Paraflavitalea devenefica: one gene and its partner. The protein of the gene in region 2 interacts with the protein of the main gene of each other region in a pairwise test. Links are inferred from orthologs where the notes say so. Each region holds a gene or a part of one and is shown on either strand. Other genes may lie near its edges.

Region 1 (5,508 bases), on a different replicon or contig from region 2:
TGCCCTATGAAATAGATGGCATGGTGATCAAGGTAAACCAGTTGGAATTGCAGGACCAACTGGGCATGACCACCCACCACCCGCGTTGGGCCATTGCCTATAAATTCGCGGCCCGGCAGGCTACCAGTAAACTCAAGGCCATAGAATTCCAGGTAGGCCGTACAGGCTCTATAACACCTGTGGCCAAAATAGAGCCTGTTCCTATCGGTGGTGTAACAGTGGGTTCCATCTCGCTCTTCAATGAAGAAGTGATCCGTGAAAAAGACCTCATGATCGGCGATACGGTGCTGGTAGAGCGGGCCGGCGATGTGATCCCCTATATAGTAAAATCACTACCCGAAGTAAGGACCGGTAAAGAGCAGGCCATCGTTTTCCCAACCAAATGCCCTGTTTGCCATGATAAGTTAGTAAAGACCCCCGATGAAGCGGTATGGCGTTGTGTCAATATAAGTTGCGAAGCGCAGGTGCTGTTGCGTATGATCCATTTTACCAGTAAGGATGCCATGGACATACGCGGCCTGGGTGAAGCCATCATACAGAAATTCTATGACCTCGGCTTTCTGAAGGACATACCAGGCATCTATGAACTGCCTTATGATAAAATAAGAAGCCTTGAAGGCTTTGGCGAAAAAAGCATGACCAACCTGCAGGCTGCCATCACTGCCTCTAAAGAGCAACCGCTGCATAGGCTCATATATGCCCTCGGCATACGCTATGTTGGCGAAACCACCGCTAAAACCCTTGCCCATGCAGTAAAGCATTTACTTGATTTTGCTCAATTTTCTCTTGAAGATCTCAAAAACCTCGAAGATGTAGGGCCTAAAGTAGCTGGTAGCATATATCAGTTTTTCCATAATCCGGACAACATTCATATGCTACAACAGCTTGAAGCATTGGGGTTGAAGCTGAAAAATGATAAAAAAGATCTCGTGGCCGACGGCAACCTCACGGGACAAACGTTTTTGTTTACCGGTACCCTGCCTACGCTGAAACGCAATGAGGCAGAGGCTTTGGTGGAAGCTAACGGAGGTAAACTCCTGGGTAGCGTGAGCAGCAAGCTCAATTATCTGGTGGCTGGCGAAGAGGCTGGTTCCAAATTAGAGAAAGCCAAAAAGATCACTTCAATAAAGATCATTAATGAAGCCGAATTCCTGAGCTTGGTTAACCGCTAATTCAATCTTTCTTACAAATGATTTGATTTTCGCATATCTTTTTTTGTAACTTTAGCCAAAAGGAAAAGGCGATGATAAAAAAACTCCCCAACGAGGTGTGGAAACCCTTGCAGTTTCCAGGCTGGAAACACCTTAGAAAAAAGTATGCGCTGTCATCACACGGCCGCATAGCCAGCTACACAGATGATGTTATTGAAGATGGTAAATTGTTGCAAGGTTCATTAACCACCGGCTACCGGACACTGAACCTGCACAGACCCGGAAACAATGGCACCCTCTACATTCACCGTGAAATTGCCCGGTTATTCCTCGGCAAACCTTCGGCGAAAAACAAGTATGTGATTCACCTGAATCACAACAAGCTCGACAACACAGTGAAGAACCTGAAATGGGCTTCACTGGAAGAAATGATCAGTCACCAGCAAAACAGCCCGGCCAAGATCGCTTACAAAAAAGTGCAGGCCAACCGCACTGAAGGCCTTAAGCTGAATGCCAATCAGGTGAAGAGCATCAAAAAAGTCCTTACAGACAAGAACCGGAAAATCACCATTAAAAAACTCGCGGAAAAATATGGGGTCAGTGAGATGACCATGTACCGCATTAAAAGTGGTGAGAACTGGGGTAGGATCTAGATCCCTCTACCGGTAAACTAGCATAAGTGGTGTGTACAGATGTGAGCGAACATCTACACACCACTTATCTTTTTTTGTTGCCTCCTCACTGCTACATACCTTTAAATAAAAAGTATACCATGCTGTTGCCTGCAACCATTAAATTCCTGAAAGACCTCAAAAAGAACAATGATAAATCCTGGTTCGATGCCCACCGCCCGCAATATGAAGCCGCCAAAAAGAACTTCGAACAATTCATCCAGGCCGTTATAGATAAACAGGGCAAACAGGATAGCAGCATCAAAGAATTGACTGCCAAAAGCTGTATGTTCCGCATCAATCGCGACGTTCGCTTCTCCAAAAATAAAAGTCCCTACAAGACCAACTTCGGGGCCAGCATCAACCGGGGAGGTAAAAGATCCATCTATGCCGGGTACTACTTTCATTGTGAGCCGGGCGAAAGCTTTGTAGGCGGCGGCCTCTGGATGCCCATGCCACCGGAAACAAAGAAAATAAGGCAGGAAATAGACTACTGCTTTGATGAATTTAAAAAGATCATCAACAATAAGAAATTCAAGGGCATATATGGAGATTTATACCAGGGGGAAGATGTAGCGCTCACCCGTGTGCCCCAGGGATTCGAAAAAGACAACCCTGCCGGAGAGTTCCTGAAACTCAAAAGCTGGCTGGCCATGCAGAGCATTAAGGACAGCGAACTTACTTCAGAGGGCCTTGTAAAGAAAACAGTAGCAGCATTCGAGGCCCTGCAACCCTTACTCGCATTCCTTAACCGCGCACTGGACGAGTAAGTTGGCGTGTCAGGCTGAGCCTGTCGAAGCCCTTAAAACAAAAGTCCCGCCGAAGCGGGACCGGGAAATGGCTATACGTTCCCTTGATAAAACTTCTAAAAAATTCTCCGCAGCGTCTCTCGCTTCAATTTGAATTCTCCGCAGTGTCTCCCGAAGGGGACGCTGCGGGTTATATATGACTTATAACAGTTTCTTTGAAACCAGGTATTCTGCAATCTGTACCGCGTTCGTGGCAGCGCCTTTACGCAGGTTATCACTTACTACCCACATATTAAGGGTCTTGGGCTGTGTTTCATCACGGCGCAGACGGCCTACAAACACCTCATCCCGGTCGTGTGCATCCTTCGGCATAGGGTATTGTTGGGCAGCAGGCTCATCCACCAGTACCACACCAGGCGCATTGCTCAGTAAACCACGCACCTCATCGAGGGTGTAATCATCTGCAAACTCCACATTTACGCTCTCACTGTGTCCGCCCATCACCGGAATACGCACCGTAGTGGCAGTAACCCGGATAGCATCATCACGCATAATCTTCTTCGTCTCATTCACCATCTTCATCTCTTCCTTGGTATACCCGTTATCTAGGAATACATCGATCTGGGGGATCACATTCAGGTCAATAGGATACTTATAGGCCATAGGGTACTCAGCGTTGCTGCCTTTCTCTGCTTTGGCGCGCTCACCCATCAGTTGGTCTACGGCTTTCTTACCGGTACCCGTTACACTTTGGTAAGTAGATACTACAATACGCTTAATGCCATACTTCTTGTGCAGTGGATTCAGGGCTACTACCATTTGAATGGTAGAGCAATTGGGATTCGCAATGATCTTATCATCCTTTCCCAGCGCATCTGCATTCACCTCCGGAACAACCAGCTTCTTGGTGGGGTCCATGCGCCAGGCAGAAGAATTGTCAATAACAGTAATACCGGCTTCAGCAAACTTGGGGGCCCACTCCAGGGAAGTGCTGCCACCTGCGGAAAAAATAGCTACAGCAGGCCTGGCGGCAATGGCATCCGTCATGCTGACGATCTTGTATTGCTTACCCTTGAATTCAACTTCCTTACCTACTGATCTTTCAGATGCTACGGGAATCAGTTCTGTTACGGGGAAATTACGTTCGGCCAGTACCTGTAACATCTTTGTGCCTACAAGGCCGGTGGCGCCTACTACTGCAACTTTCATGGTTTGTTGATTGCTTGTTTATGTTTAACAATAAAGTCTTATGTCACCCTGAGCCTGTCGAAGGGTGGGTCGCCCTCAAAGGGCGGCTCACCCTGATCTAAAGGAGCCTGTCAAAGGCCCCCTTGATTGCTCTTCATTACGCAAAGCCCAAACAAAAAGGCCTTCCTGTGGGGGAAGGCCTTTTTGAATATCTTGTTATACAAAGCAGTACTCAACCTTCCCATTGTATGGAATGCTTCTTCGTGCGCTTTGTATGTTTCATCATTTTTTGCATAACGAGGGGCAAAAGTAGTCAGCAAATACAGAATACACAAATTTTTATTAAAAAAAGAAGAAAATAGCGCTTTCAGTGTCAATTCTTAAACCATGGCCTGCGTTCATTGCAAATTCTCAAAAATCCATCCCCTGCCCACGATTCACAGCCACCGCTTCCCCTCGTTGCCTGATGCTTCAATGCCTTGTTGCCTTCCTAAAACATTATTTTATTATTTAATGTTTGATCCTTATTTTCATCCCTTCCAATGCGGTTCATGCTAACCGTCATGTCGGCTGAAAAACATAACCAATGACTGTAAGACTGCTTGCTTTACTGTTGCTGCCACAGCTTGCGCTGCAGGCGCAAACTGCCCAACGGTTCGATATCATCATAACAGAACTATTACCCGATCCCGCACCCCCGGTAAGCCTGCCCAATCATGAATTTGTAGAACTAAAAAACAACTCCGCCCGGGTTATTAACCTGCGTGGCTGGAAGCTGAGTGATGGCACTTCTACCGCTACCATCAATACCGACATCGAAATACAGCCAGACAGCTTTGTCATTATATGCCCCAATGCGGCGGTGTCTTCCTATGCTGAGTTCGGCAGAACAATTGGCGTGAGTAACTTCCCTTCACTGAACAACGAGGCGGATCTCATTACCCTCTATGCCCCGGAGGGGAATAGCATACATGCAGTTGCTTATAGCGGCCAATGGTACAGTAATCCTGTAAAAGCAACAGGTGGCTGGGCACTGGAGATCATTGATCCGCGCAACCCTTGCACTGGCGCCGGCAACTGGACCGCAGCCATACACCATAGTGGCGGTACGCCCGGAAGGCAAAATTCCGTAAATGCGAACAACAGTGATCAGTTGCCGCCGGCACTGCTCAGGACCTGGACCATTGACAGTGTAACCATCGTGGTCGTATTTGATGAGTCGCTGGATAGTACTATGGCGGCAACACCCGGTCATTACCACCTGGATCATGCTGTGGGCGCTCCGGTGGCTGCAGAGCCGGTGTCGCCACTATTCAATGAAGTAATGCTCAAACTGGCATCGCCCATCAGAACAGACCAGGTATACCAGCTCACCGTGCGAAATGTGATGGATTGCAGCGGTAATGCGATTGGTATGCTCAACAAGGCAAAGGCCGGGCTGCCTGCCCCACCGGTTGCCCGGACGGTCATCATCAACGAATTGCTGTTTAATCCGCCATCCGGTGGTTACGATTATATTGAGCTATATAACCGCAGCGGCAGCATTGTGGACCTGAAACAACTATACGTGGCCGGTCGTTCCGGGAATGGCGCCTTATCAGGCATACAGCAACTAAGCACCATCTCCCGGTTGCTTTTTCCCGGACAATACCTTGTACTCACAGAGAATGCAGCATGGCTACGGCAACGTTTTAGCATCAGAGAGCCTGCAGACATAATAGAATTAGCATCCCTGCCGACCCTTCCCGA
Region 2 (5,525 bases):
GCTACAATATCCCAGGTATCTATATTGAACCAGGTGGTCATTTCATTGATCACGATCTTGTCTTTCTCCCCGGCCGTGAGGTCTGCACGGGGCACCAGTTTGAAAATGTAACACATTTGCCCGTTGAACGTGTTCATGTCAATAATATAGTCATACAGTTTGCCTGCATCCTCATCAAACACGGCTATCTTATTACCAATGAAAGGTATGCCCGGTATCTTCTTGCCAGGGTTAAAGAACAACATTTTGAGCTGTTCCTTATGCTTTTCAATACCGCTTTTATTTTGGGTACTGAACTCATGCCCTTTCACAATATTCGTTTCGCCACAGATCGTGTCATGGGCAAAAAACAACCCGGCATACAGGTTGGCCGTGTAATAATTAAAATTGCGCTTTCTATCATACATGTCGCCTGTAGTCTTCTCCTCCAGTACCTTCATCCACCGGCAACCATCGTGCACCACCTGTTGGGTACGGCTATTGAGAGATGCCTTCATAGCGGAGCTCTTCTTTTCCAGCATGCGGATATCGTTGAGGGCTGTATAACCCAGCACCTTCAGGTTACGAAAGGCTTTATAAAAAGTGGTATCTTCTTTTACGCGGTCAATAAAGGCGGGAACATTCAGGTTGCTGCGCACGACCACCTCTTTCAGGGTAATCGCTTTCTTATTCACCGTGACTGCTGTATCCTTTTGACCCGAAGCACTATAACCAAGAAAGAGTACAGATAAAAAACCCATTACTTTCATGCCTGCAATGTAACTATTCTGCACAAAATGTCATCCGGGCCGGCACCTTTCTTAGGCAATCTTTTACTAATATTCTTAATGTTTTGTTATTTAATGCTTACCAATATATTGATCTTGCCAATGCCCTGGCCATTATAATCCTGCAGGGCTTTGCCAATGACCTGTCCTACTTTTACTTTATCCGGATCAGCTTTCATAGCTACACCCGTAATAGAAGAAGTTACGATGAGGTCGCCACGCTTAATGGCGCCTCCTTCTGTACATACCTTGGTGGGGATCACACCAATAACGCCCATAGGCACCTGATCATCAAGATTGGTATCTATATGTGCTTCTGTAAGCAATACACCGGGGCGTGTAGCATATACGCCGGCCACCAGTGTAGAGTAGGCGCCGGCAGATTTTTCTACTGTTCTGTCAGCATCCTGTGCAATGACCAGCACGTCACCGGGCTCATAGGATTGAACAGGGCCTGTTACACTAAAGTATTCAGCCACGTCGGCGCCACCAACCTGCGTACCACCGTTAAAGAACCCCCTGCCGGCCGAATTGATCCTGGCTACGTTGACTGTACCAGGATCACCACTTTTAAAAAGCGCCAGCGAACCGTTGCTATGTGTTTCTACTGTAAGTACCGGATTAACATTAGCGTCATTATAATTGATAAGGCGGGCGGCCCGGCCATTGCTGAAATTGGGTATATAGGCATAGAGGGCACTACCGGTGCCTTCGGCGGTGGTTTCCACGCCATCCCCGGTATTATCAGCACTGGCAGTAATACCGTTGCCATTGCCATTAGCTATGGCAAGCAGGGCCGGACCATTACCAGCGGGATTGGAAGCATGGAACACACCTGCAAAACCGCCGGTACCGGATGATACGCCATAAATACCGGCAGTACCAAAATTGGAAAACTGGGAAATCACCTCTCCCCTGACGGCGGCTTTTGTTCCGGTCACCCTATCAACTTTGAAGTTACCTGCTATGCCATTACCCACCGTGGTAACCGTTACCACATCATTGTTATTATCGTCATTAAGTATCTCAAACCGCCCCGCCCGCCCGGTACCAGAAGAAGGTACTCTCGCATACAAAGCATTGCCGGTGCCATTGGTACTGGTTTCAATACTATTGCCATTCTTGGTAGTACTGGCTGTAATGGCATTGCCATTGCCATGAGTAACGGCTGACAGGGCAGGGCCATTTCCGGAAGTATTGGAGGCATAGAATAAACCGCCAAAACCGCCTGTACCAGAAGAAATGCCAAATACACCTGCCGCTCCAAAATTGCCGAAGATGGTTTTCACTTCTCCCCTCACGGCAGCACTCACACTATTGGTATTATCTACTAGGAAAGAAGCGGCATTGCCTCCTGTGTTATCAGGAATATTGCCATTGCTGTGGGTAATTACTTCAAACGTATTGGAAAGATTGGCAGCATTGGTATTCACGAGTTTACCAGCAGTTTTTGTATTGCTGATGGCATACAGCGCAGTATCCGTATTGGCGACAATATGCAGTTTATGGACAGGCGCATTGGTGCCAATGCCTACGTTTTGCCCGGCCACCGGGAGAGTATGGAATAATAAAAGGATTGCTGCGGGCAGACAGGTGGTAATAAATCGGTTCATAACAAACAGCTTTATAAGGTTGAACACAATGTTCAGCAAACTGTCTGTTATGATGGTCTCTTTCCTACTAACCGGTCGTTCTTATTTAGGCAATGGTATAATAATGTATCAGCCTGCCAAACGCTTACTTTGCAAACACCATTTTATAATCCACCTTCACTTTACCTTTCGTAATGTCATCCAGTTTGCCTTTCAGCAGCTTGCGCTTGAGGGGCTTGAGGTAGTCAATAAATAGCTTTCCCTCAATATGGTCATATTCGTGCAGTATAACGCGGGCGGTTATGCCATTGAATGTTTTGGTGTGGGGAACGAAATTCTCATCTACATATTCAAGCGTTACCTCCTCATGGCGGGTCACATCTTCCCGTATTTTAGGAATGCTCAGGCATCCCTCATTATAAGCCCACTCCTTACCATTGAGCGCTTTTACATGAGCATTGATGAATACCTGTTTGATACCCGGCTCATCAGGATATTTTCCCGCCTCATCTTCATCCTGGTTGGCAAAGATCTGGGCGCTGTCTACCACAAAAAGACGGATATCGCGGTTGATCTGCGGAGCAGCCAATCCTACCCCATTACTGGCGTACATGGTTTCCCACATATCTTCTATCAATTTGGGAAGACCGGGATAATCCGGCGTAATATCCTTGCTTACAACACGTAATACAGGTGTTCCGTAGGCTACTATGGGAAGGATCATGCGTTAATTACTTAAATGCTTGATTATTCGACTATTAAATTCTAGTTATAACGGCAAATATACGCCAAATAAGCCATTTTGCCAGCAGGCGGGCGTGTCGCCAGACCGCTTTTTAACCCATTCTTTGCAGGTATTCCTGCAGCATAATGGTGGCGGCAATTTCGTCCACCAGGGCTTTATTCTGGCGCTGTTTCTTTTTAAGCCCCATCTCAATCATGGCCTGGGAGGCCATTTTGGAGGTATAGCGCTCATCCACCGTTTTAATGGGCATGGCCGGGAACTCCTTTTTGAGCTTTTCGATGATCTTCTTTACCAGGGGGGTAGCATGGGTATCTGTATCATCCCAGTTCTTGGGTTCACCTATAATAATAAGCTCCACCGTTTCCTTGGAAAAATAATCCTTCAGGAAAGGGATCAGCTTGGGAGATTCGACAGTAGTAAGCCCGGACGCAATGATCTGGAACGGATCAGTTACTGCGATGCCGGTTCTTTTAAGGCCATAATCTATAGAGAGTATACGGGGCATGGAAAAATTTAGAGTTGTTATGCAAGAAACAGATCAGCTATCACAAACACTGCAAATACTACACTGGCAATACCATTAGCCGTCATAAAAGCCAGGTTCACCCGGCGCAGGTCATTGGGCTTTACAATAGAATGCTGATAAATAAGCATTCCCACAAAAACTGCTATGCCTATCCAATACAACCAGTGAAAACCACCGTAAATACCGGCAGCAATCACACAGGCAGCACTTAATACATGCAATCCTTCAGATACCCTTAACGCTTTTGCTTTGCCCAGCCAAGCAGGTATGGAATGAAGCTGTTGCGACTTATCAAACTCTTCATCCTGCAAAGCATAAATAATATCAAAACCACTTACCCAGAAGATCACTGCCAGGGAAAACAGTATCGGTAATAAGGCAAAATGACCGGTCACGGCCAGGAAAGCGCCTATAGGCGCCAGCGACAACCCCACCCCCAACACCAGGTGGCAGAGCGGCGTGAACCGTTTCGTATAACTATAAAAAAGAATTACAAATAAGGCTACCGGAGAAAGGAAAAAGCACAGCCGGTTAATAAACCAGCAACAAACCATGAACAACAGACTGCTTACAATAGTAAACAGCAATACGCGATCAGCTTTCAGAATGCCGGCAGGAATTTCCCGGATGGCAGTGCGCGGGTTCTTTGCATCAAACTGCCGGTCGAGGTAGCGGTTGAATGCCATAGCGGCGCTGCGGGCGAAAACCATACAGAGAATAACAAGAGCAAACTTGATCAGTATATTTTCATGTGCAGCAGCTTGTTGCCCCCATCCGATTGTTATATTTAAGTTCCATTGTTCCGTTGAAAACAAAGACAAAGATGAATTACTTACCCCCAGGGAAAACCCGATCAGCGCAAAAGGCATCGCAAAGATGGTGTGGGAGAACTTGATCAGCGAAAGATAATTCTTAACGGTTGACATGGCGTGAATTTCAGGGTTCAATATTCAGTTTAGTCCGCACCAGTTCCCACAATACAATGCCGGCAGCTACGGAAATATTCAGGGAATGCTTCATACCCAACTGGGGTATTTCTATACAACCATCACAGGCTTTGATCACCTCCGCATCCACGCCGGTTACCTCATTCCCAAATACAACAGCCAGGGGGGCTGGTTGGTTGGCATCAAACTGGTTTAGGGGAATACTATTTTCTACCTGCTCCACCGCCCAAAGCTGGTACCCCGCTTCCCGCAATGCCTGCACCGCTTCCTGCGTGGAAGTAAAATACTTCCAGTGCACGGTTTCTGTAGCGCCCAGGGCTGTTTTATGGATGTCACGGTGCGGCGGCTGTGGCGTATAGCCGCAGAGGTAAATGCCTTGCAGTAAAAAAGCATCGGCGGTCCGGAAAACACTGCCCACATTGTGCATACTCCGGATATTGTCCAGCACCACGATCACCGGTATTTTGTCCGATTCCTTGAACTCTGTCACCGTTTTACGGTTCAGTTCGTCCATGCTCAATTTACGCATCCCGCAAAGGTAATAAACAAGGCAGAAGGTACCTATCTTTGCGCCGCATGAAACCAACTACAGTTATTTTCGATATGGACGGCCTGCTCATTGATTCCGAACCCTTATGGGAGGAGGCCGGTAAAGAGACCCTGGCACAATTTGGCGTTAGCCTCACCGATGAACAGTATCATTTCAGCACCGGATTGCGTACAAAGGAGTGGGTCGACTGGTGGTTCACCTGGTTTAATATAGACAAGCAGCACTCCCTGGCAGCAGAACTTACCATTGTACAAAAGGCCATTGAAAAGATCGCTGAGCGGGGCGTTGCCATGCCGGGCGCCAAACAGGCATTTACCTTCTTCCAGGAAAAAGGATTCAAGATAGGGCTCGCTACCTCTTCTCCCCTGGCCCTGGTAAAAGTAGTGGCAGAGAAATTA

Evidence for each region.
Region 1: the proteins of def (region 2) and HB364_RS04270 interact in binary tests that used the Escherichia coli proteins (3 or more experiments, as listed by UniProt). The link is inferred for Paraflavitalea devenefica from one-to-one orthologs.

What each region holds. Positions count from the first base shown.
Region 1 is NZ_JAARML010000001.1:1,066,296-1,071,803, reverse strand. The notes cover bases 1,777-4,601. They hold HB364_RS04270 (aspartate-semialdehyde dehydrogenase), read right to left. Parts: upstream 3,781-4,601; coding sequence 2,773-3,780; downstream 1,777-2,772. Other genes in these bases: HB364_RS04265 (lamin tail domain-containing protein), read left to right, coding at 4,346-4,601; HB364_RS04275 (DUF2461 domain-containing protein), read left to right, coding at 1,924-2,592; HB364_RS04280 (helix-turn-helix domain-containing protein), read left to right, coding at 1,777-1,804. In the rest of the region: NAD-dependent DNA ligase LigA, read left to right, coding at 1-1,172; more of HB364_RS04280, read left to right, coding at 1,244-1,776; more of HB364_RS04265, read left to right, coding at 4,602-5,508.
Region 2 is NZ_JAARML010000004.1:761,211-766,735, forward strand. What follows is about bases 1,295-4,136. They hold def (peptide deformylase), read right to left. Parts: upstream 3,084-4,136; coding sequence 2,505-3,083; downstream 1,295-2,504. Other genes in these bases: HB364_RS24595 (hypothetical protein), read right to left, coding at 1,295-2,380; ruvX (Holliday junction resolvase RuvX), read right to left, coding at 3,196-3,609; HB364_RS24610 (UbiA-like polyprenyltransferase), read right to left, coding at 3,627-4,136. Outside these bases: HB364_RS24590 (hypothetical protein), read right to left, coding at 1-749; more of HB364_RS24595, read right to left, coding at 836-1,294; more of HB364_RS24610, read right to left, coding at 4,137-4,556; HB364_RS24615 (RNA methyltransferase), read right to left, coding at 4,567-5,106; hexitol phosphatase HxpB, read left to right, coding at 5,154-5,525. UniProt on the Escherichia coli protein: Removes the formyl group from the N-terminal Met of newly synthesized proteins. Requires at least a dipeptide for an efficient rate of reaction. N-terminal L-methionine is a prerequisite for activity but the enzyme has broad specificity at other positions.